DNA from 3 places in the Cytobacillus sp. EB106-05-05-XG126 genome. Region 2 is predicted to be linked to each of the others. Evidence: riboswitches for the same ligand, from Rfam matches in the RefSeq annotation. Region 2 holds a riboswitch; each other region holds the start of a gene.
The links. Region 2 has a riboswitch for thiamine pyrophosphate ahead of AC3WTL_RS04870 (3-oxoacyl-ACP reductase). Riboswitches for the same ligand answer to the same signal wherever they lie in the genome.

Region 1 (10,123 bases), 870 kb from region 2:
GACCACAGCAGGGGCGATTTTTCTGTCGGTTCTTCTAAATCAGAAAGTAAAAGGCATGAAATTTTTCCGCACACTTTATTATCTGCCTGCTATCCTCTCAGGTGTTGCAGTTTACTTTTTATGGATGCAGCTGCTGAGCCCGTCAACAGGTCTGGTTAATACGTTCCTGGCATGGTTTGGAATTGAGGGGCCAGCATGGCTGTTTGACCCTGAATGGACAAAGCCTGCTTTACTTTTGATGAAAATGTGGAGTGTCGGCGGAGGTATGCTTCTATATCTGGCAAGTCTGCAGGGGGTATCAAATTCTCTTTATGAAGCAGCGGATCTGGATGGGGCCGGTGTAATGCAGAAATTTTTTTATATCACATTGCCGATGATTTCGCCGATCATTTTCTTTGATGTGCTGACAAGTACGATCGGTTCATTTCAAATTTTCCAGGAGGCTTATGTCATGACGGAGAATGGAAGCGGCGGACCTGGAAATTCACTTCTGTTCTATAATCTTCATATGTGGAATAATGCGTTTGAGGTGTTTGACATGGGCTATGCCTCTGCAATGGCCTGGCTGCTGTTTATTGTCGTTATGATACTGACAATCATTAATATGAAAATTGGTAAAAAATGGGTTTATTATGAGGGAGGAGATGATAAATGAGAACTGCTGCAGCACCGAAGTTTTATGAGACGAAAAAATTCAAAGATAAAGTAAAGCAGGCGATTGTTTTCATCGTTTTATTAGCAGGAAGTGTACTGGTAATATCTCCGCTTTGGTGGATGATTTCGACTTCTTTGAAATCCCCTGCAGAGATAGCTCAATATCCGCCGACCTTTATGCCAAAAGAATTCCATTTTTCCAATTATGTTGACGCCTGGAAAACAGCACCGTTTACCCGCTGGGCTATGAATACATTCTTTATTGCCTTTTGCGGAATGGCGGGAAGCGTTATTGTCAATTCGCTGGTTGCTTATGCATTCGCAAAGATCCGTTTTAAAGGAAGGAATGCTTTGTTTATAGTTGTGTTATCAACCATGCTGATCCCAGGGTTTGTCACCATGGTGCCTCAGTACATTTTATTCTCCAAGCTTGGCTGGGTAAATACGTATCTGCCTCTGATTGTTCCGGCCTTTTTAGGGAGTGCCTTTTTCATCTTCCTGCTTCGCCAGTTTATGATGACCATTCCGAATGAACTTATTGAAGCAGCTGTTCTGGACGGTGCTAATCATATTCAGATATGGTGGCATATCATGCTGCCATTGACGAAGCCGGCGCTTATTACTGTAGCCATTTTCTCATTTAATGGCGCATGGAATGATCTTCTTGGCCCGTTATTATATTTAAATGATGAAAGTCTCTACACTCTTCAAATCGGTCTTCAAACCTTCAAAGGAACTGTACAGACACAATGGCATTACCTGATGGCCATGTCAGTCATGGTATTATTGCCAGTAGTGCTGTTATTTTTCTTCTTCCAGAAGCACTTTATAGAAGGTTCGAATATCGCATCGGGCACGAAAGGATAACAAAAACGGCTAAGCCATTCGCTTAGCCGTTCTTTTCATTGTATAGGGCAGTAGGTTCTCCATTCCCCGTCAACACACACCTTATGGCGGGGAACATAGCATTCAATGATCACAGAATCCGGATTCAGCCCGTTTTCTTCAAGCTGGGATGATACTGAAGCTTCGGACTCAGTGTTAGCGGATGAGCAGGGATACCCTCCGCGCCATTCATACTTTGTACAGTAGTAGCATAGCTGGCCGGATGCTGTGGCTTTATCGGAAGAGACTGCATTGCTTTTAGCCGCTTCTTTAATCAGCTGTGTTTTTTTCAATTCTACTTCTGCTAAATAATCAGTAAAGGTGCTGTCTTTTGAGATATCTATTTTGGTCTCTTCCTCAGATTTCAGGTCTTTTACATAAAAAGCCTGATCCTCAATAAGCCTGCTGAAATCAACCAGCCGCACTTTTAATTCCTTCCCGGACTCAAATGAGAAAGATAGTAGGGACGAGAAATTTACGAGAGCTTTTTCATCTAAGGAAATGTTTTTTTCGTTGTATTCAATTTCATATTGCACTGTCCAGCCATATTGTTTTCCTTTTTCATCAATAAGAGCTTTTGGCTGGGTGGAGGCATCTTTTAATATAGAAGATTTGAATTCCTTAAACTCATCAGATTTTAACACGGCTTTCATGAAATCTTTCTCAGTCAAACCAGCCGAATTACTTTTGGGCTGTGCAGAAACATTGCCTGAGAAAACTAGTAAAATAGTCAATAATAAGAAAATATACTTTTTCATCACATGCCTCCTAAAAAGTATTGTCCAATATAAGATTAACCTATATTTCCATAATTAGGAATGGTGCGATGTGATTATATTTATTTAGTATATTTTATCTAATCTAAATAAAAAAACTGCCTATTTGGTAAAAGCCTTATTTAGGCAGATTAATCAATATTATAGAAGCTTTTTGTATTATCATAAAGCTTCTTAAGGGCGCTGCTGAAAGATATTTCTTTTAGTTCAGCAAGGGCACTGATGGAATGGGCCATCATGGAAGGGTGGGTAGGTTTGTTTTTAAAAGGGCCCTCGAATTCCCATGGGCCGTCTGTTTCTGCCATCAACTTATCCATCGGGTAATTCCGTACGAGGCCCTGTATTTCTTTTTCATACACGATATCTGGAGTAAAGGATATGTAATAGCCATTGGAAATCAGCCTGCTTGCTGCTGCAGTGTCACCTTTAAACCAGTGGAAATGAGCCTTTTTAATCGAATGCTTTTCCAATAAATTGCACACAATCTGTGCATCATCATAAATTGCATGGAGGACGATGGGCTTATCCTGTTTTTTTGCAAGCTTTATGAATTCTTCGAGAAGTTCAATATATCCGCCTGGGATCTTGCTCCCCTTAGGTCTCAAATAGTATGGAAGGCCAACCTCGCCAATAGCAGCCATCTGCTCTGTGTGAATCTTTATCCAGCTGAAAAGATCTGAAATATCATGATCATTGGGCAGTACCTGTTCAGGGTGAAAACCAAAGGCAGGTTTAACAAAGGGATAGATTTCTGCAAGAGCAAGGTTTCTTTTGCAGGAGTTTAAATCGCTTGAAACTGTAACCAGTGAAAGCTTAAACGGCAATTTATGAAACATTTTTTCTAAATCAATATCGCTGTACTTATCAAGATGAATATGGGCATCAATATAATTATCCATGCTGCTGCCTCCTAATGATTTTTCAGCACATGATGAATGCTTCTTTTGCATTCAAGGAAATTTTCATCCAGGAAAATTTCCTCCATTCGCGGCCGCCCAAAAGGCATTTTGTATTCTTGAACCACTCTAGCAGGCTTGCTGCCGAGTATTAATATTCGATCAGAGAGGTAAATGGCTTCTTCGATATTGTGAGTGACAAACAGAATCGTCGGCTTATGTTCATTCCAAATATTGAGAAGCCATTTTTGCATATCAAGACGGGTAAGCTCATCCAAAGCTGAAAAAGGTTCATCCAGCAGTATGATTGGCTGCGGGCTTAATAGTGCCCGGATGAAGGCGGCCCTTTGCTTCATGCCTCCTGATAATTCATGCGGAAACGCATTTTCATAGTCACCGAGTCCGGCTTTTTGAAGCATTTTTCTGGCTGTTTCGGGATCGGGTTTCCCCATAATTTCCTGGCCAAGCAGTACATTCTGAAGGATAGTTCTCCAAGGCATCAGGGAAGGTGTCTGGGGCATATAGCTAATTGAACCGCGTTTGCCGCTGATTTCGGCCTTCCCTAGCATGATGGACCCTTCATCAGGCAGTAGCATCCCGCCAATCAGGTTAAAGATAGTGCTCTTTCCGCTGCCTGATGGCCCTAAAATCGAAACAAACTCCCCTTCATTTACTTGAAAACTCAAATTGCTTAAAACCTGATTTGAATCAAAATTTTTCGTTAGAGAATTAACCGATAATTGTATCATTTCCTCCCACTCTCCCTGGACTTCCATTTAATAAGCAAACGTTCTGAAAGTAATATACCTCCAAAAAGCAGCAAACTTAACAGCATAATCGCAAGTATGGCTACAAAAACACGGTCTGTCCGAAAGGAAGAAGACGCTAGAGTCATATAAACCCCTATTCCGGCTTTGGCTCCGAGCCATTCAGATATTACAGCACCCATCACACTATAGGTCGCAGAGATCTTTAGCCCGGAAAATAAAGATGGAAGGGAATGGGGAAGCTCCAGCTTCCAAAACAGCTGTCCTCTGCCGGCTCCAGCCATCAGCATATAATGCCTGAGATCTCCTGGAGTTTGCCGAAAACCATCCAATGCTGCAACAGTAATGGGGAAGAAGCATACCAGCGTAATGACAATAAGTTTTGGAAGTATGCCAAATCCAAACCATACAACCAGTAAAGGAGCCAGAACAATTATTGGCACATTCTGTGAAAGGATGAGAAGCGGGTAAACAGACTCTCTTATAAAAGGCAATAAGTGCAATATAACAGCTGTAAGCAATCCGATGGCAGTGCCAATGGCAAATCCACATAGTGAAAGCAGGACTGTCGATTGAAGATGCGGGCGGAAGCCCTCCCAGCCCAAAACTGCCTCCTGAATGATATCTGTCGGGGGAGGCAGGAGCCAAGCAGGGACTTCTGCCAGATTTACCGCCATCTCCCAGAGAATGAATAAAAGGAGGAGAACCGCAGCCGGCCTCCACCCTTTTCTGAATACATTGATCATGGACGGTACTTCTCCGTTAAATCACTCATTTCAATTCCAGCGGGCTGATAGAGAATCTTAACCTGTGAGATTACGTTGCTGCTGCCTTTTTCAATCATTTTTCTGTTCATGTCAGCAATGATTTTCAATAAGTGTTCTAAATCGCCTTCCATCGTTGTTTCAAGGGGATGCACTTCGTACTTAACACCGGATTGCTGAATGATACTGATTGCTTCATCAACGTATGGTATAACATTTTCCCCATCTTTTGTTTTTGGTATGATTTGAATGCTTACAAGTGCGTTTGCCATTTAATAACTCTCCTTATTCCGGCAGGAAGTCATTTGTAAATGCTTTGCCGGCATCTAATTCTTTATCTAAAAGACCATTTTCATGCATCCAGTCTGCATAGTTTTCCCAGACCTCAAGCTTTTGTTCTCCCCATCTGGCAGCATCATCCTGATAGCGCGGTGATAGCCACTCCTGGCTCTTTTTGACCAATTCGCTGTCCAGGTCGGGAGCATTCTTTAACAAGATATCAGCTGCTTCCTCAGGCTGGTCGATTGCAAATTCATATCCTTTGGATGCAGCATTTACAAATGCTTTAACAGTTTCCGGATCATCTTCAATCATTTTTTCACTCGTTGCCAGAACAGGCGTATAGTAATCCAGTTTTTCTGAGTAGTCTGTGAGGTAGACCATATTAATCTTTTCCCCCCGAAGCTCAGCTTCTACACCTGTCCATCCGTAATAAATCCATGCGAAGTCTATATCTCTTTTAACAGCGGTAAAAAAATCCGCATCCCCCATGTTAACGATTGAGACCTTATCAACATTGGCGTTTTCCTTCTTCATTAGGGAGTCTATTACCGATTTTTCTACAGGAGCTCCCCAGCCGCCATAAGTTTTCCCTTCAAAATCTTTCGGCGATTCAATGTTTTTTTCAGCAGGGGATGCAAAGCCGGAAGTATTGTGCTGAATAACAGCTGCTATTGAAACCAGAGGCACACCCTGTACACGGGCTTCCGTAATGCTTTCCTGATAGCTGACACCGAAATCTGCCTTGCCTGATGCAGTCAATTGATCTGCACCTGCTTCACCTGGCATGATAATTTCGACATCGAGCCCTTCTTCTTTAAAATAGCCTTTTTCCTTTGCGGCATATAAGCCGGTATGATTGGTATTGGGTGTCCAATCCAATACAACAGTAACTTTTTTCAAACCTTCTTTGCTGTCTGCATCTTTGCCTCCAGTCTGATTATCCGTTCCATTACCGGCACAGCCTGAAAGAAGCAGCAGTGTACAGATAACTGCAATCCACTTTTTCATAAGTAATCCTCCTAAAAACCTTTATGTAATAAGGAAAGTTGATATTAGTCTGCCCTGAAAAATAAAAAACGCCCCGGCATAATACCGGGACGCATATAAAAAAACATTTTATTATGTTTAAGAATATGTTCCCTACGCCGGTATTAGCCAGATCAGGTTCAAAGGGTCAGCATCTTAAGGATGAAGTCTCAACCGGCACACCGGTTCCCCTACATTTCTTGCTATTTAATTTTAACAGGCATGAATACTTTCCATTATTTATTATAGCAGACAATATCAAAATGGACATCATTTTGAACGTTATTTCATTTCAATAGTCCGGCTCTCTTTCCAGGTTTTGAATTTCTCAATTTCACCTGTAATCTGGCTGACGGCAAAACCAAGTACTGCTGCATCATCAAGGATACCCATTCCGATCAAAAAGTCTGGAACCAGGTCGATAGGAGAGACAAAGTATAGGATGGATGCAATAATAAAGATAATTGATTTTTTGGAGATATGCCGGTAATCGCCTTTTGACCATGCCTTAACTAAATCGATCAGCAGCTGAAACTTTTCCCATATATCACTTAACGAAGATTTGTTTTTCTCAGCTTTAAGTGTAGCTTTTTTTAGCAGGCCTTTTGTTTTTTCGGGATCATCCGCATAGCGTTGTGCCCTGGAAGAAAATTTTTTATAGCCGTCCTTATAATCTTTCGTTTCTATTTCAGGCATAGCCATCACTCCTATATTGATAATTCGTAAAAACAGTTATAATCTATTATTTACCGCATACCTGACATGACATAAACATTTAACCAGGAGAAAAAAATGGAAATAGCCTTCAAACCTGTGAAAATATTTTAGTGGGAGCTGGTATTTATGCTTGAGAAATGGCTGAAGGAATCAAATTATACAGTAATACTATCTGGAGCAGGTATGTCAACTGAAAGCGGTCTGCCTGATTTCAGGTCAGCCAATGATGGCTTATGGAACGGGAAAGACCCTGGGAAAATTGCCAGTACTGAAGCATTGAATGAAAATGTGAGGGAGTTTATAGAATTTTATCGGCACCGGGTAATCGGGCTCAAGGAGTGCAGCCCTCATAAAGGCCACTATATTCTTGCTGATTGGGAAAAGAGAGGCATTTTAAAGAGTATTATCACCCAGAATGTGGATGGATTTCATCGGCTGGCAGGGAGTGAAAATGTATCAGAGCTTCATGGGAATCTGCAGACACTCCATTGCCAGGAATGCAAAAAAGAGTTCCCAAGCGAGGGATATTTGCATGGACACGTTCAATGTAATTGCGGGGGGCTGCTTCGTCCTTCAATAGTTCTGTTTGGGGAGATGCTGCCTGAGCAGGCTTTAGATTTTGCAGCGGAAGAATCAGAAAAGGCAGAACTATTTATTGTTCTCGGATCATCCCTGACTGTGACACCAGCCAATCAGTTTCCGCTGATAGCAAAACAAAACGGAGCAAAACTGGTGATTATTAATATGGAACCCACTGATTTTGACTTTTATGCTGATGAAGTGATCCATGAGCGCAAAATTGGTGAAGTTCTCGAAGAACTTGATCGTGCCTTAATGCAGCGGGAGAATGAGAAATTATAAAAACTATGATTTTTTGAGCCAATCCCCTATAATGGACAATGAACATGATTACTGCTGTTTCAAGCGATATGATATATAAGGAGTGTTCAGCATGTTATCAAACATCGGTATTCCAGGCTTAATTCTCATCCTGGTTCTTGCTCTTATTATTTTTGGTCCTAAAAAACTTCCTGAAATAGGGAGAGCATTCGGGGAGACCTTAAAAGAATTTAAGAAATCTACCCGTGATCTCACTAAAGATGATGATGATAAAAGAAAATAGCCTACTGGTTTAGAAACCGGCTTTGCAGACGATTAGTCTTCGAAGCCGGTTTTTCTACTTTTTGGCTTCGAACCGAGTGAATGGGTATAGAAAAAAAGGAAAAGAAAAAATAGTTGACTAACATGTATATACAAGATAGAATGAAAGCGTAAACAGTTCATGTATATACAAGTTAGTTTGTGTGTAATGGATAGATTTATAAAAATCGAGAACGATAATAAGAACCTTATAACTGTTTTTTTCTTTAATATGAAAACGGTAACAGGAGGAGAGTGTAGAATGGCCACAAATAAAGAGTCAGCAGAGCAAATCGTAGAAGCTATCGGGGGAAGGGATAATATCGCTGCGGCCACTCATTGCGTAACAAGGCTGCGTTTTGCATTAAAAGATGAAGGAAAAGTCAATAAAGAAAAGCTCGAAGATATTGATATTGTAAAAGGTTCATTTTCCACCAATGGACAATTCCAGGTTGTAATTGGACAAGGACTCGTTGATAAAGTATATAAAGAAATGACAGATGCATCCGGTATTGGCGAATCGTCAAAAGAAGAAACCAAAAGTGCAGCTGCCGAAAACTTAAATCCCCTGCAGCGTGGAATTAAAACACTGGCTGATATTTTTATTCCAATCCTTCCGGCTATCGTAACAGCTGGTTTGCTGATGGGAATCAACAACATTATGACAGCGCCGGATATTTTCTTCGATGATAAGTCGTTTGTTGAAGTTTATACAAACTGGGCTGATCTGGCGAGCATCATTAACCTGATTGCCAATACTGCTTTCGTATTTCTTCCAGGCCTGATTGGATGGAGTGCTGTAAACCGGTTTGGCGGCAGTCCGCTACTTGGTATGGTACTTGGTTTGATGCTGGTGCACCCAGATCTTTTAAATGCATGGGGCTATGGTGCAGCAGAGGAAGTTCCGAAGTGGAATTTATTTGGTTTTGAAATTGAAAAAGTAGGTTACCAGGGCCAGGTGTTGCCTGTATTATTTGCTTCATATGTATTGGCCAAGATAGAAGTATTTCTGCGAAAAAGAATTCCTGATGCGTTTCAGCTTCTGACTGTCGCGCCAATCGCTTTGCTTATTACTGGATTTCTTTCTTTTATTGCCATCGGACCAATTACATTCACGATCGGCAGCTGGATTACAAATGGAGTTGTCGGAATCTTTGATGCTGTTCCGGCCCTTGGAGGTTTGATTTACGGAGGATTATATGCACCTCTTGTTATCACTGGCATGCATCATACATTCCTGGCAGTCGATCTTCAGCTAATCGGCAGCATTGGCGGCACGTTTTTGTGGCCGATGGTGGCACTATCCAATATTGCACAGGGTTCAGCCGCTTTTGCCATGATGCTGTTAAGCAAAGGGAACGAAAAGCTGAAAGGGCTTGCGCTCACTTCTTCCATTTCAGCGTGGCTGGGTGTAACGGAGCCGGCGATGTTTGGGGTTAATCTTCGCTTTAAGTATCCGTTCTTTGCAGCGATTATTGGATCAGCTGCAGCAGGCATATTCATCACTATTAATGGAGTTAAGGCACCGTCAATTGGAGTAGGCGGCTTGCCGGCATTCTTCTCCATCTTTGCGGAAAACTGGGGTGCTTTCTTTATTGGAATGGGAATTGCACTTGTAGTGCCGTTCGTATTAACTCTAGCTTTCTCGAAATTTAAAAAAGCTTAAATAAAATGATTGATGCCATGGAGTTCTATGATTCCATGGTATCGCCATTTTTAGGCTTGCTCAATATTTTATTATACCGGAGGTTGCATTATGAAGAAGCAATGGTGGAAAGAGAGTGTAGTTTACCAAATCTACCCTCGAAGCTTCATGGACAGCAATGGAGATGGAATAGGAGATCTGCAGGGAATTATCTCAAGGCTTGATTACTTGAAAGAGCTTGGAATTGATGTGGTCTGGCTTTCTCCAGTTTATAAATCACCAAATGATGATAATGGCTATGATATCAGTGATTATCAGGAAATTATGCGTGAGTTTGGAACTATGAAGGATTGGGAACAGCTTCTTGGAGAGCTGCATAAAAGAGACATCAAACTCATTATGGATCTGGTGGTGAACCATAGTTCAGACGAGCATATCTGGTTTTCAGAAGCAAGGAAATCGAAAGATAATCCATACAGGGACTACTATATATGGTGTGAAGGAAAGAATGGAAAGGAACCGAATAACTGGGGCAGTAATTTCGGGGGATCTGCCTGGGAGTTTGACGAAA
Region 2 (10,123 bases):
TGTTCCCAATTTCGGCAGTCTGCCATTTCAGCAGAGCACCCGATATGACTGATGGATGGAGGATACGGACTTTTCCTAATATGCTCTTTTATGCTGTTAAAGGCTATTTCGTAGTCGAACTCCAGACAGTGATCAAAATAATGATGAACAATTTCGTTTTTGATCCGGAAAGGCGGATACACTCTTTCAATAAGAACAAAAAGCTTCAGCATTTCTGTTTTGTTCATATAACCATCCTTTAGATAATCTTAATTCAATTATTGCCTGTTTTCCTAAAACAAAACCCCTGCACATTGCAGAGGCTTCATCCTATAGATCCATTTCAAGGGCTACCGGGCAATGGTCACTTCCCATAATGTCGCAATGAATTTGTGAATCTATTATTTTTTCCTGAAGCTTTTCTGAAATTATAAAATAATCAATCCGCCAGCCGATATTCCTCTCCCTTACTTTTGCCATATAGGACCACCATGTATAGGCTCCCTCGGCTTCCGGGTATTTATAGCGGAAAGCATCAACAAACCCTGAACCAAGCAATCTGGTCATTCTGTCGCGTTCTTCATCGGTAAACCCGGAATTTTCGCGATTGGATTTTGCATTCTTTAAATCTATTTCATTATGGGCCACATTTAAGTCACCGCACATAATAACAGGCTTGATTCCATCCAGCTCAAGTAAATACTCCCTAATCCGCTCTTCCCATTCCAGACGATATGGAAGGCGGGCCAGGTCACGCTTCGAATTCGGCGTATAGACATTCACGAGATAAAAGTCTTCATACTCAAGCGTAAGAATCCTGCCCTCGGGTTCTGTTTCATCATTGCCTAACCCATAGCGAACAGAAATCGGCTCTTTTTTCGTAAAAACAGCTGTCCCGGAATACCCTTTTTTCAGAGCATAATTCCAATATTGGTGATAGCCATCCAGGACGAGCTCAATCTGCCCCTCCTGTAATTTAGACTCCTGGATACAAAAGATGTCTGCATCCACCTCTTTGAAGTAACCGATGAAGCCTTTTTTCACACAGGCCCTAATGCCATTCACATTCCATGATACGAGTTTCATTGCAATTGTATCTCCTTACGAAAAAATCTGTATGAGTACAACATTACCATGGCTTTTCAATAATTGCATAGTAATAAACACTGAAACTTGAAAGGCAATCGACAATACTGATTTTTTTAAAAAATGCACAAAATTAATGGATATTTCTCATTACTGCTTCTTTTAGCTCCCTGGCTGATTTTTCCGGGGAATCTGCCTGGCTGATTGCCGTAATGACTGAAACACCGTCTGCTCCTGCATCCATTATGGGAGGTGTATTTTTAAAATTAATTCCCCCAATTCCTACCACAGGAATCTGGATATCAGCAGCTCTCAATTCCTTTAAAAAAGTAAGACCCTGAACGGCTTTAGCATCTTTTTTGGTGCTTGTCGGATAAATAGGGCCAATGCCCAGGTAATCTGCCCCCTGCCGGATCGCTGCTTCTGCTTCAAGCATATTATGCACGGAGACGCCAAGGATTTTGCTGCCGATTTTCCTGCGGACCACATCTGCCGGCTCGTCCTCCTGGCCTATATGGACGCCATCTGCGTTGATACTAAGTGCCAATTCAATGTCATCATTTACAATAAAGGGAATATTGCTCTCTTTGCAGATTGCCTGAAGGCTTTTTGCAAGAGATTCCTTCTCTTTGCCGTGCAGGCATCCTGCACCTTTTTCACGGTATTGAAACAGGGATATGCCCCCATTAATCGCTGACCGGAGAATATCTTCAGGCTTATGGCGGCAATTTACGCTCCCCATTATGAAATAAACTTTAAGCCAATTTCGTATTTGCTTAGGATTAACTTCCATATATGAAGCTCTCCTTTTTCTTCAAATTATAAGCCCAATGATTGGTTGGTCCATGACCGCTGCCAATTCTTAAGTCATTTTCAATTGCTGCCTGAATAAATTGCTTTGCGCGATCAACAGCCTGTTGCACAGAAACACCGTCAGCGAGGCCGGCTGTGATTGCAGCAGAAAAAGTGCATCCTGTCCCATGTGTATTGGCTGTTTGGATTCTATTGCTCTTGAATTCGGTAAAACCTTCACCGTCAAATAATAGATCGGCAGCCATTTTTCCCTCCTCATGACCGCCCTTAATGATGACATGTTTCGCACCAAGCCTATACAGTTCTTTTGCTGCCTTCCGTTTATCTTCCATTGAACGAATAATAGTATCCGTTAAAACCTCTGCCTCGGGTATATTGGGTGTAATCACCATCGAGAGCGGAATCAGATGCTTTTTCATCGCTATAATGGCTTCAGTCTGAAGAAGGCTTGCTCCACCTTTTGCTATCATCACCGGATCAATGACGATATTATCCCAGCCGTATTTCGCAATCTCCTTTGAAACCCTTTCGATAATCTCTGCACTGAAGAGCATTCCTGTCTTGACTGCATCCGGCCTTAAATCCTCTCCAATGGATTGCAATTGGGACGCAACAGCATCTGGGGTCATTGGATAAACTCCCTGCACTCCCCTGGTGTTTTGGGCCGTTACGGCAGTTAACGCTGACATACCGAAAACGCCGAGTTCCTGAAAGGTTTTTAAATCTGCCTGAATACCCGCACCGCCGCCGGAGTCTGATCCTGCTATGGTTAATGCTTTGTTCACCTTCATATTTATTCCCCTCCTATCTGACTAAAAGAGCCGCGCAATTCAACATCTGCGGCTGAAATAGTATATAAGCTATTCAAGAACTCTATTTGGAAGGTGCCCGGACCCCTGCCATCCGTTTTTTCTGCAGCGATTTCGGCGGCAGAGCCATACACGACCAATGAAGCAGCTGCCGCTTTTACTGGATCCTTTTCAACAGCAGCGAAAGCTCCAATGACAGAAGTCAAAAGACATCCGGCACCTGTTACTTTCGTTAACAGGGGATGGCCATTGTTGACCGAAAAAGTGGAATGTCCATCTGAAACGATGTCCTGTTTCCCTGTAATGACGGTGACTGAACCAAGTTTATTTGCTGTTAACCTTGCAAGATCTGCAGTGCTTCCTTTCGCTTCTCCGGCATCGACGCCCTTAATTTTCCATTGCTGTCCTGCTGCATTGGCAATTTCTGCAGCATTGCCTCTTATGATGCTAATATCTAATTCTTCCATTATTCTATTGGCTGTTTCTGTTCGATAAGCTGTCGCGCCGGCACCAACCGGGTCAAAGATTACCGGCACCCCATGCTGATTGGCTGACTTTCCTGCGATAAGCATACTTTTCACTTCTTTTTCAGTCAGTGTTCCCATGTTGAGAACCAGAGCCCCGGCGATTTTAGCCATATCACCCGCCTCTTCATGCGCATATGCCATTACAGGTGATGCACCAATTGCCAGCAGGCCATTGGCAGTAAAATTGGTTACCACCACATTGGTGATATTATGTACCAGAGGGTTTGACTCTCTTACTTTATCTAATAGACTGCTAATCTCCTGAATGTTCATTTAGAATCCTCCTTTAATTCATAACTAGTCCGCCATCCACAATTAAATTCTGTCCTGTAACTGCCCTTGCCCAGGGAGAAGCGAAGAAGACTATCGCATCTGCCACTTCTGCAGGATCTGTGACTTTTCTTAATGGAGTCGAGTTTTCGATAATTTCAAAGACTTCCTTAGAGGTCGAAGCACTGGCGTCTGTCGTTTTTAACAAACCGCCTGATACCATATTTGCAGTAATTCCATATTGGCCCAGCTCATTTGCCATATTTCTGGTGAAGCCTAATAAAGCAGCTTTGCTGGTCGTATAGTCATGATAGGGTACAACTGGATGCTGGAATAGGTTGGTGCCGACCGAGATTATCCTGCCAAACTCCTGTTTTTTCATATCTTCAAGACCTGCCTGAACAGTGTTCAATGCTCCCAGAATTGCACCTTCCAGCTGATTTTTGTAATCGTCCCATTCAATTGTTTCTGCATCTTTTTTTAAAACAGGGTCAAATTGAAAATTGACCAGTGCATTATTGACTATGGTTGTAATGGGGGCTCCAAAGTGTTCCTTCGTTTTTTCATACATGGATTTCACTTGAACTCTGTCCCGAACATCAGCACGAATGGCAATGGCTGAATCGCCAATTTCCTTCTGCAGAGCATGGGCTTTTTCCTCGCTATGAAAATAGTTAATGACAATTCTCGCCCCTTCTCTTGCGAAAGCTTTTGCTGTTTCTTTGCCCAACCCTCTGCTGCTGCCTGTAATAATAACAATCTGATCGTTAAGATTCATAGAAAATCCTCCTTATTGATAGCCAATTCATTTGTTTTGAGAACAAAATAAAAACCAGATCCGAAATTGGACCTGGCTGAATAATCTAAGAGAAAGAACGTCGTTCCCCGCAATTACTACTTTCCTACGCTGGTATAATCCAGATCAGGTCCGAAGGGTAAAAAACAGTCCGGTTTCTTTCTCAGCCCGCGAGCATCGGGCACCCCTAGCAGTAAAACTATTAAGTTGGCTGTTTCTATCTTAGCGTGAAACGTGAAACCTGTAAAGTCTTGCAATTCTGCCTGTTCCTCTTTAATGTGTAAATAGAAATACATAACTTGGAGGGTTCAAATATGGCTGAACACCATTTTCAGTTAAAAGCGCATTGGCCTGGCCTTCGCAATGATGTGGGTGAAATTGAGACTGGCGGGCTGAGAACAAAGGTATCTATCCCTCCGGAAATGGACGGACCTGGAATCGGAACCAACCCGGATGAAATGCTGCTGGGGGCAGCGGCAACTTGTTATATTATTACCCTGGCAGCCATGATGGAACGCAGCCGGCTAGAGAAAGATGACCTAACGATGGAATCAGTCGGTGTTGTGGATGTGACCAAAGGTGTGATTACCTACAGGAAAATCATTCATCGCCCGGTTATCGTGCTGAAGGCAGATGCCGATGAAAAGGACCATGCACTTGCGCGAAAGCTGGCGCAAAAAGCCGAAGCATCCTGCATGATCTCGAGGGCAATTAAAGGGAATGTGGAAGTCGAGTTGCAGGAAACCGTACTTAGATCAAAGAAGTGAATCAAAAAACCGGCTTAATAGCCGGTTTTCGTTCACTAAAATGCCCATTTTCTGATTGCCTGTGCAACACCGGCTTCATCATTGGTTCCCGTCACAGCATCGGCTGTTTCTTTCACGATTTCCTGGGCATTTCCCATCGCTACTCCCCAGCCTGATTCCTCAATCATGGCAATATCGTTTAAGCTGTCTCCCATGGCCATTACATTTTCCATTGAAATGCCAAGAAGTTCTGTTACCTTCTGGATCCCTTTCGCTTTATTGATGCCAAGAGCATTGACTTCAATATTGGTTAAGCTTGAGTTGGTAATTTCCAGATCGCCTTTTGACTGCAGCTCCTTATGGATCAGTTCCCTGACTGCATCATCTGATATATCAAATCCAAATTTGAGCCACTCATGGTCATGGATATTTTCCGGCATTTCGTTGTTCCATACCTGTTCGCAGCTGGTGGCCCAGAAATTGGTCTTATGTGACTGTGATAAATTCCACATCCATTCCATAACTTTGGAATCAACGGGAGCTCTTGAAATGGATTCTCCATCAGGGCCAAATATTTCACTGCCATTAACTGTGATTAAATAGGAGTTTAATTCCAGGGAATCGGCATGATCGCCTGCTGTAAGCCTTGATCTTCCGGTGCTCAAAATGACTTCGATTCCTTTCTCTTTTGCCTCTTTTATGGCTGCACGGTTCTCTTCAGGAATTTCCCCTCTGGAATTTAATAAAGTTCCATCCATATCGAGAGCGATTAATTTGATCTGCGGTGGAATCTTTGATTTTGTCATGATCCTCTCCCTTTCTTCTTTTAACACAATAAAGCCATTATATAGTTAACCCGGCTATCCTTCAAAGACGGTGCTTTTCAGATGAATATTTTCTTGGAAAATGGAAATAACTGTATGCATTAAATATTAAAGGTGATGTCCTATGTATCTGATGCTCGTTCTTGTTGTATGGATTTTGTTTGCTTACCGCTTTATTGATTGGTCACAATGGAAAAAACAATACCCGACTGTGCTGTACTTTATTGCGATTAACCTTACCTATAACATGCTCTATTTTAACCATACTCTCTGGGCTTTTAGAGGCATTACGGCCGAATGGCTTAATCATAGCATTATTAACTTAGCTTTCACTTATTTTATAACTCCCATGGCTCTAATCATATACCTGCAGCGTTATCCAGAGAATAAAAACCATGGATACATTTACTCTGCGGTTTGGATTGGCTTTTTTACCATCATTCAGTCTCTTTTTGCCCATAAAGGGATGTTTGTGTACGATAACGGCTGGAACGGCTGGCATAATATTTGGCTGAATATCGCTTTGTTTGCTGTATTAAGAGTCCACTATAGAAAACCGGCAATGGCCATGCTCATTTCTCTGCCTGCTGCGGTGATTTTCTACTTATTATTTCCGTTTCCATTGGAAAGCCTAAAATAAATGCATACATGAAGTGAGGTGTACTGATTGATCATTCAAAACGATTTGTCTGTGTTCTTATTTTTGCTCCTTCTGTTCTTAACCTATGCATTGATGTGGTTTTATTTAATCAGGACAAAAGTGAATAAATAATTCAGGCGCAGACCAAATGGTTTGCGCTTTTTTGTATAATCTTAATAAATGCCAAAAAAATGAAGCGATTTACTTGTATCTGTCGTCTAACTGTCAGTCAAATAAAGTGAAACTCCAATCAGTGGGGGTTTTCCTTATCCCCCACTGATTGTTAGTTGAGGCCCACAGGAAGTGGGTCACAAAGACGTTGCCACAGGACGTGGCGTTCTTAGTCTTTGTTCGTTTTTTTGGCCTTTACGGGCAGTTTGACCCCCACTTATCCTCCTTTGATTCCTCTGAGTCTTGAAGTGGGGGTCTTACTGCCCGTTAGACTGCGATAAAAGGCAGCCAAAATCGGCAGCTTGGCATATAAGCAAGGAGGCAGACATGTGAGCATTGATGAGTATATAAAACGGTCAATCGATGATAAAGTGGACCGTGCTCTCGTTCTTGAAATGATCATGGATGAGTATGGAACCGTTCTGAAAAGATTAATATACAGCTATGTAAAAGACTGGAATACTGCCAGCGATTTAACACAGGACACCTTTATTACTGTGTATGAAAAGCTGGAAAATTTTCAGCAAAGATCTTCTTTTAAAACATGGATATTCACAATCGCTATTAATAAAAGCAAGGACTACCTTAAAAGCTGGCATTATCGCAATTTGATCATGAATGAAAAGATTTTTCTTCTAAAAAAGGATAGAGGAAAAGATCCTGAAGCAGCATTTCTGGAACAGGATGAACATCATGAATTGCTGAAAACGATAGAATCACTGACAGTTAAATACCGCGAAGTTTTTTTGCTCCATTATTATCAGGATTTTGGTCTTGCTGAAATAAGTGAAGCTCTTAATATCCCCATATCAACCGTTAAAACTCGGCTGTACAGAGGACAGGAAAAAGTCAGGAGAATTTTATCCGCTTCAGAAAGAGGTGAACAGCATGGGTGAACTGAATCATGAAGTTAAGAAAGCAGTGAATGCTGCATGGAAGAAGGATTCTGTTTTCACAGAACAGGAAAAACAGAGTGTAAGAAACCGGATCGGCTCTTCTGCTGTTAAGGGCAGAAAAAAAGACTATGTTCCAAAGCTTCTTTCTGCGGCTGCAGCTGCCGGATTTGTCCTATTGATTGGCGGGATTGCTGGAATTCAGACAGATCTCTTTACAGAGCAAAATGGACAGGAGACCGCCGTGGCAGATAGAGGTTTTTATCCTGGTCTTGCAGAGGGTGCTATGCTGAATAACTGGAAATTGAAAAGGTTTGAGAAGGATTCATATGGCAGCTTATCCGCAGTTTTTACAGGCCAAGCAGAAATCACAGGCACTCTGGATTTTAAGAATGACATTGTATACTTTCTGCCTGATCATAATTCCTTAAAGCTGCTGCCGCTCATAGATGGCAAAAACGTAAAAATAGCTTTTAATGAGGCCGACCAGGAGAAGCTGAAAAAGGTGTTTGGCGTCAAAATGCCAATTAAAGAGGAAAATGTTTCTTTATTTATCAGCGGATATCGTGCTGCAGAAGGCACTGTCCATCAGGCTGACGCTGTTGAGGTGATTATGCCACAGGAACTGCAGCTGGGGCCTCTGCCATTCCAGCTGATGCTGAACAATGATAAGAAGCTGGTCCTTCCAGAGCCATTAAACCATGTGTACAAAGAATTTTCTTTAAGAGGGACAGATGAGACCCTAAAGGGTTTAAGGCCGTCAGAAGTATTCCAGCTGTACCTGTTTGCAGAGGAAATTGAGGATTTTTATACTCAATATGCCTTGTTTAACCATGAACCGGGTATCGAAAAACCGTTTCCAACTCTGAATGATTACCTCAATGCGATAAGCGAGTCAGCATCTATACCAGAAGAACAGACATTATTGCATCGAGTGAAGAACGCCAGCCTGGAAGAAGTCACTATCGATGACTCTTCAGCGTATATTTCCATATCGGAAGAGGATGGGCTGGGCTTTGGCCTGAGCAAAAACAGCGAGGGAATATGGAAGGTAAACTGGATGCCAATCCAGTAAATGGGCTGAGCTTGTACCTTTAATGGTGCAGGCTCTTTACTTTTACCTGAATTGGCCCCCAAAGAACACAATGATCGCGAGGACGGATGAAAGAAAAAGCGTGAGGATAATGGAAAATAAGACATGAAAGCCCGCCTGCCAATTTTGGACTTTCTTTAAGACTATAACACTCACGAGGAAGACAAGGACTGTCAGGAGGAGAAGGAGTGAAAATGGACGATGCCCGATATTATGCAGGTAAAGATCATACAGAGGCGAAAAACCAAGAAGTAAAAATAAACCGAGGCATATAAAAGATAAGATGAAAACCAGATGGCTTAATTTTTCCGGCATGGTTAGTCCCCCTTCTAAGAATACCGACCTCTTTTATAAATGTATGAAAACATTCCATTACATAAAACTTGTAATTCATTCATAGTTCAAATATGGTATAAATATCTTTAGGTAATCTAATTAAAAGAAGGTTTTTTCGTGAAAAAAAATGTTTTCATCACCTTTTCTGCTGCTGTATTAGGTGCAGGGTTATTTTCTTTATTGCATATTCCGGTCGCCTTTTTGCTTGGTGCATTGACTGCTGTAATGATTGGAAGCCGGCTCAGCAGGATTCCATTTTACTGGCCAGCCGCTTTTCGGGACGCCGGGATCATTATTGTCGGCTACAGCATCGGCCTTTCTTTTACAAAGGAAGCGGTTTTGCTTATCCTCCAGAAGCTGCCTTTTATTTTTCTCATTACGGTTTGCCTGATTCTCTTTAGTGCTCTTTCCGCGCTTCTCATTGCGAAATTAATGTGCATCGACTATCCAACAGTGCTGATTGGAAGTATTCCGGGAGGTCTTTCACAAATGATTCTTCTGGCAGAGGAAGTCAAAGGAATCGATATCACAGTCGTTACCTTTATGCAGGTTGCTAGACTGACTATGATTATCTTCATTATCCCTGTTCTGGTTTTCGGACCATGGATGAACATGGAAGTCAGTTCTGAATTTACAGCCGCTGTTCCTTTATGGAGGGATTTATTCCCTGATATTTTTCTTTTTGCGCTTGTTTCCTTTGCCGGCATTATCCTAAGCAAACGCATGAAGCTTCCGACCGCATACCTTCTCGGTCCAATTATGGGAACAGCTGCCCTTGTCATTTCCGGCATAAATGGGCCTCAGCTCCCCTCGTCTGTTTTGGATTTATCACAGCTATTAATAGGAGCCCATATCGGCATGATGATGAAGCCTGAAAAGCTGGATAATAAGGTTAAAACGATTTCACTTGCTGCATTAAGCGGCCTGCTTCTCATGGTGTGTTCGGTTCTGCTCAGTTTTTGGGTTATGTACGCTTTTCACCTTTCCCCTGCCACCGGATTACTGAGCCTTGCGCCGGGAGGGATGGATCAAATGGCCATCATCGCACATGAAACCGGGGCCGACCTGGCCATTGTAACAGGGTATCAGCTTTTTCGCTTATTCTTTATATTCTTTGTAGTGCCTCCGTTTTTAAAATGG
Region 3 (10,123 bases), on a different contig from region 2:
AAACTATAAAAAGACTACTGATAAATGTTTCCTCCGGCCTTACTAAATTCCTCAGCTTTTTCTTCCAGTCCCTTCTGTATCGCTTCGTCGGTTTCAAGCTGATGCTCTTTTGCATAATTCCGGATATCCTGAGAAATTCTCATACTGCAAAATTTTGGCCCGCACATGGAACAAAAATGAGCTGTTTTTGCCCCTTCAGCCGGCAATGTTTCATCATGGAATTCCAAAGCGCGCTCAGGATCCAGAGAAAGATTGAATTGATCTCTCCAGCGAAATTCAAAACGGGCTTTTGACAGGGCATCATCCCTTTTTTGCGCTCCAGGATGTCCCTTTGCCAGATCTGCAGCATGCGCGGCAATTTTATATGTGATGACACCCTCGCGCACATCGTCTCTATTTGGCAACCCCAAATGTTCTTTAGGGGTAACATAGCAAAGCATTGCCGTCCCATACCAGCCTATCATAGCAGCCCCGATTGCAGAGGTAATATGGTCATATCCCGGAGCTATATCAGTCGTAAGCGGCCCGAGTGTGTAGAATGGTGCTTCTTTACAGATTTCCAATTGTTTATCCATATTCTCTTTGATTAAATGCATTGGAACATGGCCAGGACCCTCGACCATTACCTGAACATCATGTTCCCAGGCAACTTTCGTCAGTTCCCCAAGTGTTTCAAGCTCCGCAAATTGAGCCTCGTCATTTGCATCTGCAATCGATCCCGGCCGCAGTCCATCCCCTAAGGAGAAGGCCACATCATAAGCTTTCATGATCTCGCAGATTTCTTCAAAGTGTGTATATAAAAAGTTCTCTTTATGATGATGCAGGCACCATTGGGCCATAATGGATCCGCCTCTGGACACAATTCCGGTCAGCCTTTTGGCAGTAAGCGGTACATAACGTAAAAGGACACCTGCATGAATTGTAAAATAATCAACACCCTGCTCTGCCTGTTCGATTAAGGTATCCCTATATACTTCCCACGTGAGGTCCTCAGCAATTCCATTCACCTTTTCCAAAGCCTGATAAATCGGAACCGTCCCTACAGGAACAGCAGAATTTCTGATAATCCATTCACGTGTTGTGTGAATATTTTTTCCAGTTGAAAGATCCATAATCGTATCGGCGCCCCAGCGTGTGGCCCATGTCATTTTCTCTACCTCTTCTTCAATTGAGGATGAAACAGCCGAGTTTCCAATGTTCGCATTAATTTTCACATGAAAATTCCTTCCGATGATCATTGGCTCTGTCTCAGGATGATTGATATTGGAAGGAATGATTGCCCGGCCCCTCGCTACTTCAGACCGTACAAATTCAGGTTCCATATTTTCCCGAATGGCTATAAACTCCATCTCTGGAGTAATGATTCCCTTTTTTGCATAGTGAAGCTGGGTGACATTCTTCCCTTTTATCGCTCTCAATGGCTTGCGGGATAAGCCAGGAAAGACTTTATGATTGGCACGCGGATCACCTTCATTGAGGTAGCCATTGTCCTCGGGCTTTACTTTCCGCCCATCATATTCTTCTACATCCGCTCGTTCCTGAATCCACCGGCTTCTCAGGGCGGGAAGCCCTTTCTTTAGATCTGCCGTATAATGAGGATCCGTATATGGTCCGCTCGTATCGTATACACGAACCGGCTCATTGACTTCTTCACCAAACGTTCCGGCAGTGGGGCTTAATTCTATCTCTCGCACCGGAACCTTTATATCAGTCCTGGATCCCTTCACATATACTTTTTTGCTGCCAGTAAAGCTCGACATAATAGAAATACTCTCATGATTTAAAGAACTTGCAGTCATTGCCATCTCTCCCTTTTTAAAAATGTAAGGACGAGACCTGGAACCAAGGAAGTGCCATATATGTAAAAAAGCCGGTCCACATAAAGATGGACCGGCTTAACCGCAGATGTCTTTGCACAAAGTAACTTTTGCACATTCTAACTTCCCCACGCTGGTATAATCCAGATCAGGTCCAAAGAGTCAAGAAACTTTAGCGCGTTTCTTTCTCAGCCCAAGCTATTGGGCACCCCTAGTTATTGCTATTCAATTCCATTTTAGTATACATAATTCTGAAAACAAATAAAAGGGATTTCTATGATGTGTATGAAAAAACTTCCGCTTTTTCCCGCTAGATCACTTGTATTCCTGCAGCTGAATACTCCACGGCTTAGACATTCAAATTTTTTGAAAAAACATAGAAAAACGCCTGCCATTAGCAGACGTTTTTCTACATGTATTTAGATGTGTATCATCAATTAGTTCTCTTCAGAACCCCCATCGTTCATATCCATATCACTTTCATCCATGTTTTCTTCATCCTGTGGAGATTCTTCATTCATGCCGGGTTCCTCCATATCCGACTCCTCTGATGTGCCTGGATCCTGCATTTCACTATCTTCATTATTGTTTTCTTCCATTTGATTATCTTCCAATTCCACATCTTCCGTTTCCGGCGGCGGCTCCTGTTCATCTGTTCCGCACCCTGCCAACAATAATCCTGCACCCAATGGGACTGAAAGCAAAAGCTTCTTATATTTCATATGTTGTCATCTCCTTTGGCAGTATTATGTTTCTTAATATGAACTTACCCTTTATCAAATTGGATAAACAAGTGCAGGTTAGCAGGATTTTTTCATTTACTTGCCACCCAAAAGCCCCCTTACGATTAAATCCCCAATATCTGCAAATACTATCCCTGCCACAATTACAGGAGGTTGATTGATGAAAGTACTTATCTCCCTTATATTATTTAGCTTTCTGGGAATGCCTCTGGGAGAAAAAGATCAATGGGATCGGCAAGGCCTCTCTGAGGATTATCATGGCCATATTGAAGATCGCTCAGAAGGACCATACAAGAGAGTCCAGCTGCTGGGAATCAATGATTTCCATGGCCAGTTGAATGTGACCCGTCAGATTAACGGCAGACCAGCAGGACGTGCAGATTATCTCGCTGCGTATTTGCGCCAGCGTGCCGCAGAAAATGAAAATACCATCCTGCTTCATACTGGAGACATGATAGGAGCAAGTCCTCCTGTATCCGCCCTCCTGAAGGATGAACCGACCATTGAATTTTTGAATAAGATGGGGTTTGACATTGGCACCATCGGCAACCATGAATTTGACCGGGGTTTGGATCAGCTGCTTCGCTTACTAAATGGCGGTAGCCCTTCAGCTGCAAAGAGTTATCCCGGCTCACGCTTTCCATGGATTGCAGCCAATGTTATCAGTCAGAATTCTGGCAAGCCCATCCTTCCTCCCTATAAGATTTTAAATGTCAGCGGGGTCCCAATAGGGTTTATCGGTGTGATCATGAAACAAACACCAAGCTTATCCGCACCAAATAGTGTGAAGGGTCTTACCTTCACTGATGAAGCGGAAGTAATCAATACGTATACCCGGGAACTTAAAAAGCAAGGAGTAAGAGCCATTGTGGTACTGGCCCATGTTCCCGGCAAATCAAAACCAAATGGAGAACTAGCCGCGGGCCAGCTAATAGAATTGGCCCATCAAGCAGATGACGAAGTTGATATTATGTTCGGAGGCCACAGTCATGCTTATCTGAACAGTGTGGTGGATGGAAAGCTCCTCGTGCAGGCCTATTCATATGGCACTGCCTTTTCAGATGTGGATATCGAAATAGATCCCCGGACAAAGGATATTGTCCGTAAGCACGCAGAAATTGTAAATGTTTTTCAAGAGAATACCCAGCCTGCCAGCGACATAACCAGGATGATCGAACACTACGAAATGAAAGTAGAACCCGCTGTGAACAGATATATTGGCACTGCTTCCTTTCCCATCACAGCTGCACGAAACAGAAGCGGCGAGTCCGCCCTGGGCAATCTTATTGCCGATTCCGAGCGGGCAGTGATGAACACAGATTTCGCTTTCATCAATCCAGGGGGTATCCGGGCAGACATTGACGCAGGCCGTGTTACATGGGGCAACTTATATGTCGTCCTTCCATTCAGCAATCAATTGGTTAAAATGAACCTGACAGGAAGCCAAATCCGTGATATTCTCAATCAGCAATGGCAGCCTGATACTACCCGAATCCTTCAGATCTCGGGCTTCACTTACAGCTGGGATGACAGACAGCCTGCCGGCAGTAAAATACAGGAAATCTATTTGCCCAACGGAACAAGGCTTGATCCGGATAAGAAATATTCAGTTACCGTTAATACCTATCTCGCAGATGGCGGAGATAATTTTACTGTATTCAAAAGTGGTATAAGCAGAGTGACCGGACCAATGGATATTGATGCACTGGAGAAATATATACAGCAGCTCCCTCAGCCGTTTAGTTCTGCAATTGATGGACGCATAAAGAGAATAGACTAAAAAGGACAGCCATGACTGTCCTTTTTTCTTGTCTATTTGATACTAATAAGGGGATCTGACTCATATCTTTCCAGTAGGATCAAATGAAAGGAATAGGATAATGAAAAAATATATTTATTTCCTCATGCTGTTCGGTATCTTTTTTCCATTTTTTCATAAGACAGCCATTGTTTATGAAAACTGGAGATTGTGCACCACTGCTTCTAAATTAATCGGGATCCGGCTCTATGGACTGGATTCCATGAGAAACCTACTTATATCAGCATTGGCGGCCCTCGTTGCTTTCTATTTCACGCAGCTATTTATTAGATGGGACAGCAAATATAAAAGCTAGTATAACCGCTATTCATAAACCGTAAATTGCGGTTTAGTCGGATGGTCAATGACAAGAGCCTCATTAGGAAATTTTAATAGCTTTTGATACAAAACAAGATCTCCCATGCAGCCAACTGTCAATATCGCTCCCAGGACCGATAATCCAGGCATATTAAACACAACCCCCAGAATAAGCGGCAATAAGCCAGTCGGAATGAATGGCAGCATTAAAACCTTTTTCATTTGCTGAACTGTTACTGGCTGTTTGGCATGAGCATAAGCCACACCCATTTTCAAATTGACTCCCCAGGTCATTTCCTTCCAGGGAACACCGCCAATATAGTGAAAACCCGCCAAATGAATGGCTTCATGCAAAATAACGATAGCGACCATGCCAGCTAAAAATAATAGCATACCTGTGAGGTCAAAAGACATTTCCCCACCGCCATAAAACACAGCATGTAAAAAGAGTACCCCAAATATAAGCGCCATCGTTGTAAAGAATAAATAAATCTGCAGCTTCATCATTGAAACAGTAACAACTGTTGCTTTTTTATTTTCCAATTTTTTCACCTCATCAGGATTGGTCAATACCATACCTACGAATCAAGCAACAGCGAAGTTTCAGATTTTTCCATTACCTGTTTTTCTCCTTCTTTTGCCTCAGTCTCATTTTTTCATAATGTACAGTTTCTGCCCAAATGGACCCAAAGTAGCGAAAAACACTGTTACCGTCACTGATAGACTTGTATAATCAAGGCAAGAAAAAATGAAAGGACTGTGATAAGGAAAGTGCTGTATATCTGGGATATTGAAAAAATCATTTTACATACATTGAACGAACAACGCCTCAATATAAATTATGAGTTCAGCAATACACTCGCTTCGCCTATGAGCTACAATGTCTCAACGAATACAATAAAATTTAACTACCTGAAGGTGAACGGCTACATAGCCAAAATCAATTTTAAAATAAAAGAGACAAATGAGAACCTGGTAAAATTAATGCTTTACCATGAGATCGGCTATTATCTGGATTTCAAGAAAAACAAACATGACATCAGAACGCTTATGTACGGAGAAGATGATGAGAAAGAACAGCTCATGGCTGAAATAGAAAAAAACTCCTGGGATTATGGAAGGGGTATTGTGCCTGAACATCTGGTCAATGCCTATGATCAGTTTAGGGAATTGGATAAAGTGTTCAGTTAAAAAAGAGTTGCATACGAATATACTTGATTTTATTAATAAAAATGGGAACCTCTAATTCACTAGGTTCCCTAAAATATTATACTTCTTTTTTTACTTTTCATTAGCATATCACATAAATTACAATTCCATTTGCGACCATAATTAGAAAAGAGTTTTGAAATCCAGCTTTTTTAATTACCGTTAAATCGATTTAACCAGACCTCCAAGACTGTTATATCTATTCACATTTTGGATATGATAAACCTCTCTAACACATTCCTTACCATCTGATTTATTTCTATAATGCTCATGTCCTTTTTCTTTTGCATAAGTCATAAATGCCCGAAAAGCATCGGTACACAGGAATTGGAACGAGCAGTCTAGAGACAAAAGTTTTTTCACAAAAAAGAACAGCTTCCGCTGTCCTCTCTATACGCTTCCTGATGCTGATCCGATGGCAACCAGTATCCAAAAGCCGAACTTGTATATAAATGTTCCAATTCCCAGTATAAGTCCTGTCCAGCACATCCCTTTGCTCTGACCCTTTTTCAGCCCCACTGCACCCAAAACAATGGCAAGGATCCAGGCGGGAAGAAGAAACCATCCAATAAACGGTATCAGTCCTAATACAATCCCGCATATGCCAAGAACCAGTGAAGCTACGGCCATTCCATTGCTCTCCATCTTTGCCTGCTGCATTTCCATCGCATCCACTCCTTCTTTCTATGGATACGCGTGATTTAGTAATAAAAGAACCGTATTCGTTTTAATCAGAGTTAATTTCTGGATATTTTCAATTGACAAGGTATATCCCGATAAAAATGGATCCTTTTATGAAAAGGGATGATAATCCGCTATCTATTATGGAAGAAAAGCCCGACCCTTCTTCTTGCCAATCGTTTTAAAATTGCAGGAGCTACTTCTGCAGCGAGTTTGAAGACCTGTTGTGTTTGCAGGATTTATCCATACAGAATAAACTCCCTCAGCGTCAGGTCCCTCATCATGAGACGCCTTTCTTTTCAATTTGGTTCAACATGGACATGAACATCATAAACACCATGATCCTGCATCATCACTTTTTCCACATGTGTCGCAATATCATGGGCTTCCTTAATATCAAGCGTGGAATTAACCATAATGACCACATCAATCACTTCATTGTTGCCGTAGCTTCTTCCTTTAATATCTTTTATGCCTTTAACCCCGTTTACTTTTTTGATGACATCCTGATATTCTTTAATCTTTCCTTCATCAAAACCATCTGAAAGCTCATGGGAAGCTTGTACAAAAATATCCCAAGCCGTTTTGCATATTAAAAGCCCGACAATAATGGCTGTTAACGGATCAAGCCATGGCATGTTCAACTGTGACCCAAATATCCCGATGGCTGTGCCGATACTCACCCATGCGTCTGAAATATTGTCCTTTGCAGCTGCCATTACGGCCTTGCTGTTAATTTTTATGGCTAATTTTTTGTTATAGCGGTACACAAAGTACATTGCCGCTCCAGAAAATACTCCCGTATATGCCGCAATGATATCAGGAGATTCATTAGCTCCTTCAAACATGGATGAAACAGCATTAAGCAGGACTTGAAGACCTACAGCAGCCATAATGAAGGAAGCTACCATAGATGCAATGGTTTCACTCTTCCAATGGCCATACCCATGATTTTTATCCGGCGGACGCTGGGAAATCCTAAGACCTATAAGCACTGCAATTGAAGCAATGATATCCGTTGTATTATTCAATCCATCCGCTTTCAAAGCAGCTGAATCACTCACATATCCAATTGTTAATTTTAGTACAGAAAGACATATATAAGCTGCAATACTAATAACCGCAGCACGCTCACCTAATTTAAGGTTTTGATACTTTTCCTCTTCCATGCCCCAGCCTCCTACTTTACCCTTGCTTATATTACCAAGCGGCATTCGGGTGGGTCTAGAGCAATCTTTTTGTCTATTATTAAATAAATAAGTAAAGTGCAATTAAGTTGTACTAATGAAAATTTAAGCCAGCCCCGTAATAGGCTGGCTTAATTCGAAAACGTTTTATATGACGAAGGTGAAGACAGAATCCGAACCGCCTGTGAGTAATAGCCCTTCATTCATGCAAATCTAAGATCTTTTGAGACTCGCCTCAAACAAATCGATAATTTCCAAAAATCTTTCTGCTTCTCTAAATGTATGGTCAGCCAGAAGAGGATGAATATTGCTTTTGATCCGGCATGCCTCTATTAATTCTCTGGCAGTTTTCTTAAAATCCCTTAATGAAGCAACTGATACTTTATTCTGGTTTAAGAATTGGCTCAGAATTGGTTTCGTTTCTGATTGCGGCTGCATAGATTCCAGGTCCACAGCCTGGAATAGCAATTGATCGAAATCATGGCTGAACTCTCTGGCCTGTTCAACCAGCTTTCTTTCGGAAGGGTCTAATAAATGGCCGATAAATTTAGCATGATCAGCCATAATCTTTAGGAAAAATACATTCTCCTCTATTATAGCTTCCGGCTTTGGAGCGAGTACCCCTGAGTTAAGTTCTTTTAATCGATTAGCAAAATAAGCAGCTTCTCTGCTGATATGGTCAATCAATAAAGGATAATTATTTGAACGGATTTCGCATCTTAAGGTCAAACCCAATACTTTTCTCTTATAGCTCCAGATAGCGGCAGCTGCCTGATAAACCTCGTTATTAAAAGCTTGCACTTGGCCAAGTTCGGAGTTTACATTAAACCTTGCCAGCTTCTCCTCAATTCGTTCAAATAAAGCAATAAACTGCTGGGCTTCGGCAATTAACTGTTTCTGTTCATATGTAAAACCCAAACTTAAAAATAAGGCATGTTCTTTCATGATCCTGGACCAAAATTTAATTTCATCCAGAGATCTAGCGACAATTGGATCCGCCATGTCTTCCCCTCCTTAATTACTCACTCCTTCTTATATATATTTATGATATTCTGTCATTATTCCATTTTAGTTCGCTCACTAATCATTACCTTACAAGCAGATAAACCAGCTGAAAATGTAAAAACTGCTCCCAGGACGGAAGCAGTCATTTTTTTACTCATATTTTGAAAAATCCATAAAATAGCTATAAATCAAGTAAACAACCATTGCAAACGCGGTTGAGATGAAACCCCAGCCGAGCGTAATCTGCTCGATAACCAAATAGTTATTGCAAAGCTGCACAGGAGACCAGATATATAGCCATCCCAGAGCTAGAAAAAGAATAGTAAAAAAGATAATGAGAGCATGCTTCCAAAATGAACTTAGTTTTGGCCAGCTGTCCCGCAATGGCACCCCGGCCAAAAATGGCAGTGAGATAAATTTAAAGACTTCTACACTTGTAAGCGTCAAAGCTTCATCCATCGTCCTTGGCAGAGACCAATACACCATAATAATTGAAAACAGCAATAGACCCGGCACTCCGTTTTCATTCCATTTTGAGAAAAACTCAGGAAAACGATTCTGAAAGAACTTCGCCATAAACAATCCAGAGATCACCAGCAGGGGCATTTGCATATGCATATGGGTAATCATAATGGACTCCAGCAAATTAGCTGCAGGCGGGAGCATCAACGCAAGAAGCAGAAGCAATCCGTAAACTGGTGACTTCATCATTCTTCCCTCCCGCTGCGCAGAATCTCCGTTACCCGATCAGCCGCTTCTTCAATCAAGGTGTAGTCCATGACTTCGATTAACTGTCCTTTTGGGTTCACCAGATAAAAAGCCGAGTTATGGGCAAAGTTGCCGTATTCATCCGGTATGACAATGACGCCAAACCGATCCAGCAAAGAGTCAAGCTCTTGCTGTTCCGGTATCCTCGCCATTCTCCACGTTTCTCCGTCACTGCCGAAAGCCTTACGGTAAGTATCCAATGTTTTCGGATCATCCCTCTCCGGATCAAAACTGATGCTAAGGAATTGAATGTCGTGGCCAATATACTCTTCCGGAATCAGTTTATATACTTCAGACATATTAACCTCAAGCTCGGGGCAAACCGTACCGCATGAAGTATATAAGAAAGTAATAAAAACATACTTCCCTTCAAATTCCGAGAAAGAGTAGGTCCTTCCATTATTGTCTTCAAGCGTTACATCCGGGAACTGAGGCTTTTCATCCATTAACTGATTAACCCTGGCTGTTTCAGCAGTAAAAGCCTGAAACCCATCTGTGCCAATGTAAAAAAGGACTATGCCAAACATCAGTACCAGCAAGCTTGATAAAGCCGTTCTATTTTTTAGAAACATGATTCATCACTTCCTTTTAAAAGAA

Region 1: linked by a shared signal. The riboswitch ahead of AC3WTL_RS09155 (ABC transporter substrate-binding protein) and the one ahead of AC3WTL_RS04870 (3-oxoacyl-ACP reductase) in region 2 are both predicted to bind thiamine pyrophosphate.
Region 3: linked by a shared signal. The riboswitch ahead of thiC (phosphomethylpyrimidine synthase ThiC) and the one ahead of AC3WTL_RS04870 (3-oxoacyl-ACP reductase) in region 2 are both predicted to bind thiamine pyrophosphate.

Annotation. Positions count from the first base shown of each region.
Region 1 covers NZ_JBYTDU010000001.1:1,845,237-1,855,359, reverse strand. Annotated here, with positions in the region: gene AC3WTL_RS09190 (carbohydrate ABC transporter permease) at 1-655, shown strand, start outside; gene AC3WTL_RS09185 (carbohydrate ABC transporter permease) at 652-1,521, shown strand; gene AC3WTL_RS09180 (hypothetical protein) at 1,557-2,297, opposite strand; gene AC3WTL_RS09175 (TatD family hydrolase) at 2,447-3,214, opposite strand; gene AC3WTL_RS09170 (ABC transporter ATP-binding protein) at 3,226-3,960, opposite strand; gene AC3WTL_RS09165 (ABC transporter permease) at 3,957-4,724, opposite strand; gene AC3WTL_RS09160 (thiamine-binding protein) at 4,721-5,014, opposite strand; gene AC3WTL_RS09155 (ABC transporter substrate-binding protein) at 5,028-6,032, opposite strand; TPP riboswitch at 6,145-6,253, opposite strand; gene AC3WTL_RS09150 (YkvA family protein) at 6,333-6,746, opposite strand; gene AC3WTL_RS09145 (NAD-dependent deacylase) at 6,894-7,628, shown strand; gene tatA (twin-arginine translocase TatA/TatE family subunit) at 7,720-7,890, shown strand; gene treP (PTS system trehalose-specific EIIBC component) at 8,170-9,573, shown strand; gene AC3WTL_RS09130 (glycoside hydrolase family 13 protein) at 9,664-10,123, shown strand, end outside.
Region 2 covers NZ_JBYTDU010000001.1:971,400-981,522, reverse strand. Annotated here, with positions in the region: gene AC3WTL_RS04895 (replicative helicase loader/inhibitor) at 1-227, opposite strand, end outside; gene xth (exodeoxyribonuclease III) at 310-1,065, opposite strand; gene thiE (thiamine phosphate synthase) at 1,199-1,858, opposite strand; gene thiD (bifunctional hydroxymethylpyrimidine kinase/phosphomethylpyrimidine kinase) at 1,848-2,669, opposite strand; gene thiM (hydroxyethylthiazole kinase) at 2,672-3,487, opposite strand; gene AC3WTL_RS04870 (3-oxoacyl-ACP reductase) at 3,501-4,262, opposite strand; TPP riboswitch at 4,367-4,479, opposite strand; gene AC3WTL_RS04865 (OsmC family protein) at 4,595-5,047, shown strand; gene AC3WTL_RS04860 (Cof-type HAD-IIB family hydrolase) at 5,083-5,832, opposite strand; gene AC3WTL_RS04855 (CBO0543 family protein) at 5,975-6,490, shown strand; gene AC3WTL_RS04850 (sigma-70 family RNA polymerase sigma factor) at 6,991-7,557, shown strand; gene AC3WTL_RS04845 (hypothetical protein) at 7,550-8,629, shown strand; gene AC3WTL_RS04840 (hypothetical protein) at 8,672-8,962, opposite strand; gene AC3WTL_RS04835 (AbrB family transcriptional regulator) at 9,101-10,123, shown strand, end outside.
Region 3 covers NZ_JBYTDU010000006.1:147,468-157,590, forward strand. Annotated here, with positions in the region: gene thiC (phosphomethylpyrimidine synthase ThiC) at 15-1,799, opposite strand; TPP riboswitch at 1,926-2,040, opposite strand; gene AC3WTL_RS18060 (hypothetical protein) at 2,255-2,539, opposite strand; gene AC3WTL_RS18065 (bifunctional metallophosphatase/5'-nucleotidase) at 2,721-4,340, shown strand; gene AC3WTL_RS18070 (hypothetical protein) at 4,441-4,674, shown strand; gene AC3WTL_RS18075 (DUF3267 domain-containing protein) at 4,683-5,219, opposite strand; gene AC3WTL_RS18080 (hypothetical protein) at 5,448-5,867, shown strand; partial or broken gene AC3WTL_RS18085 (IS1595 family transposase) at 6,044-6,209, opposite strand; gene AC3WTL_RS18090 (hypothetical protein) at 6,276-6,551, opposite strand; gene AC3WTL_RS18095 (cation diffusion facilitator family transporter) at 6,866-7,735, opposite strand; gene AC3WTL_RS18100 (DUF2935 domain-containing protein) at 7,967-8,755, opposite strand; gene AC3WTL_RS18105 (hypothetical protein) at 8,909-9,469, opposite strand; gene AC3WTL_RS18110 (SCO family protein) at 9,466-10,098, opposite strand.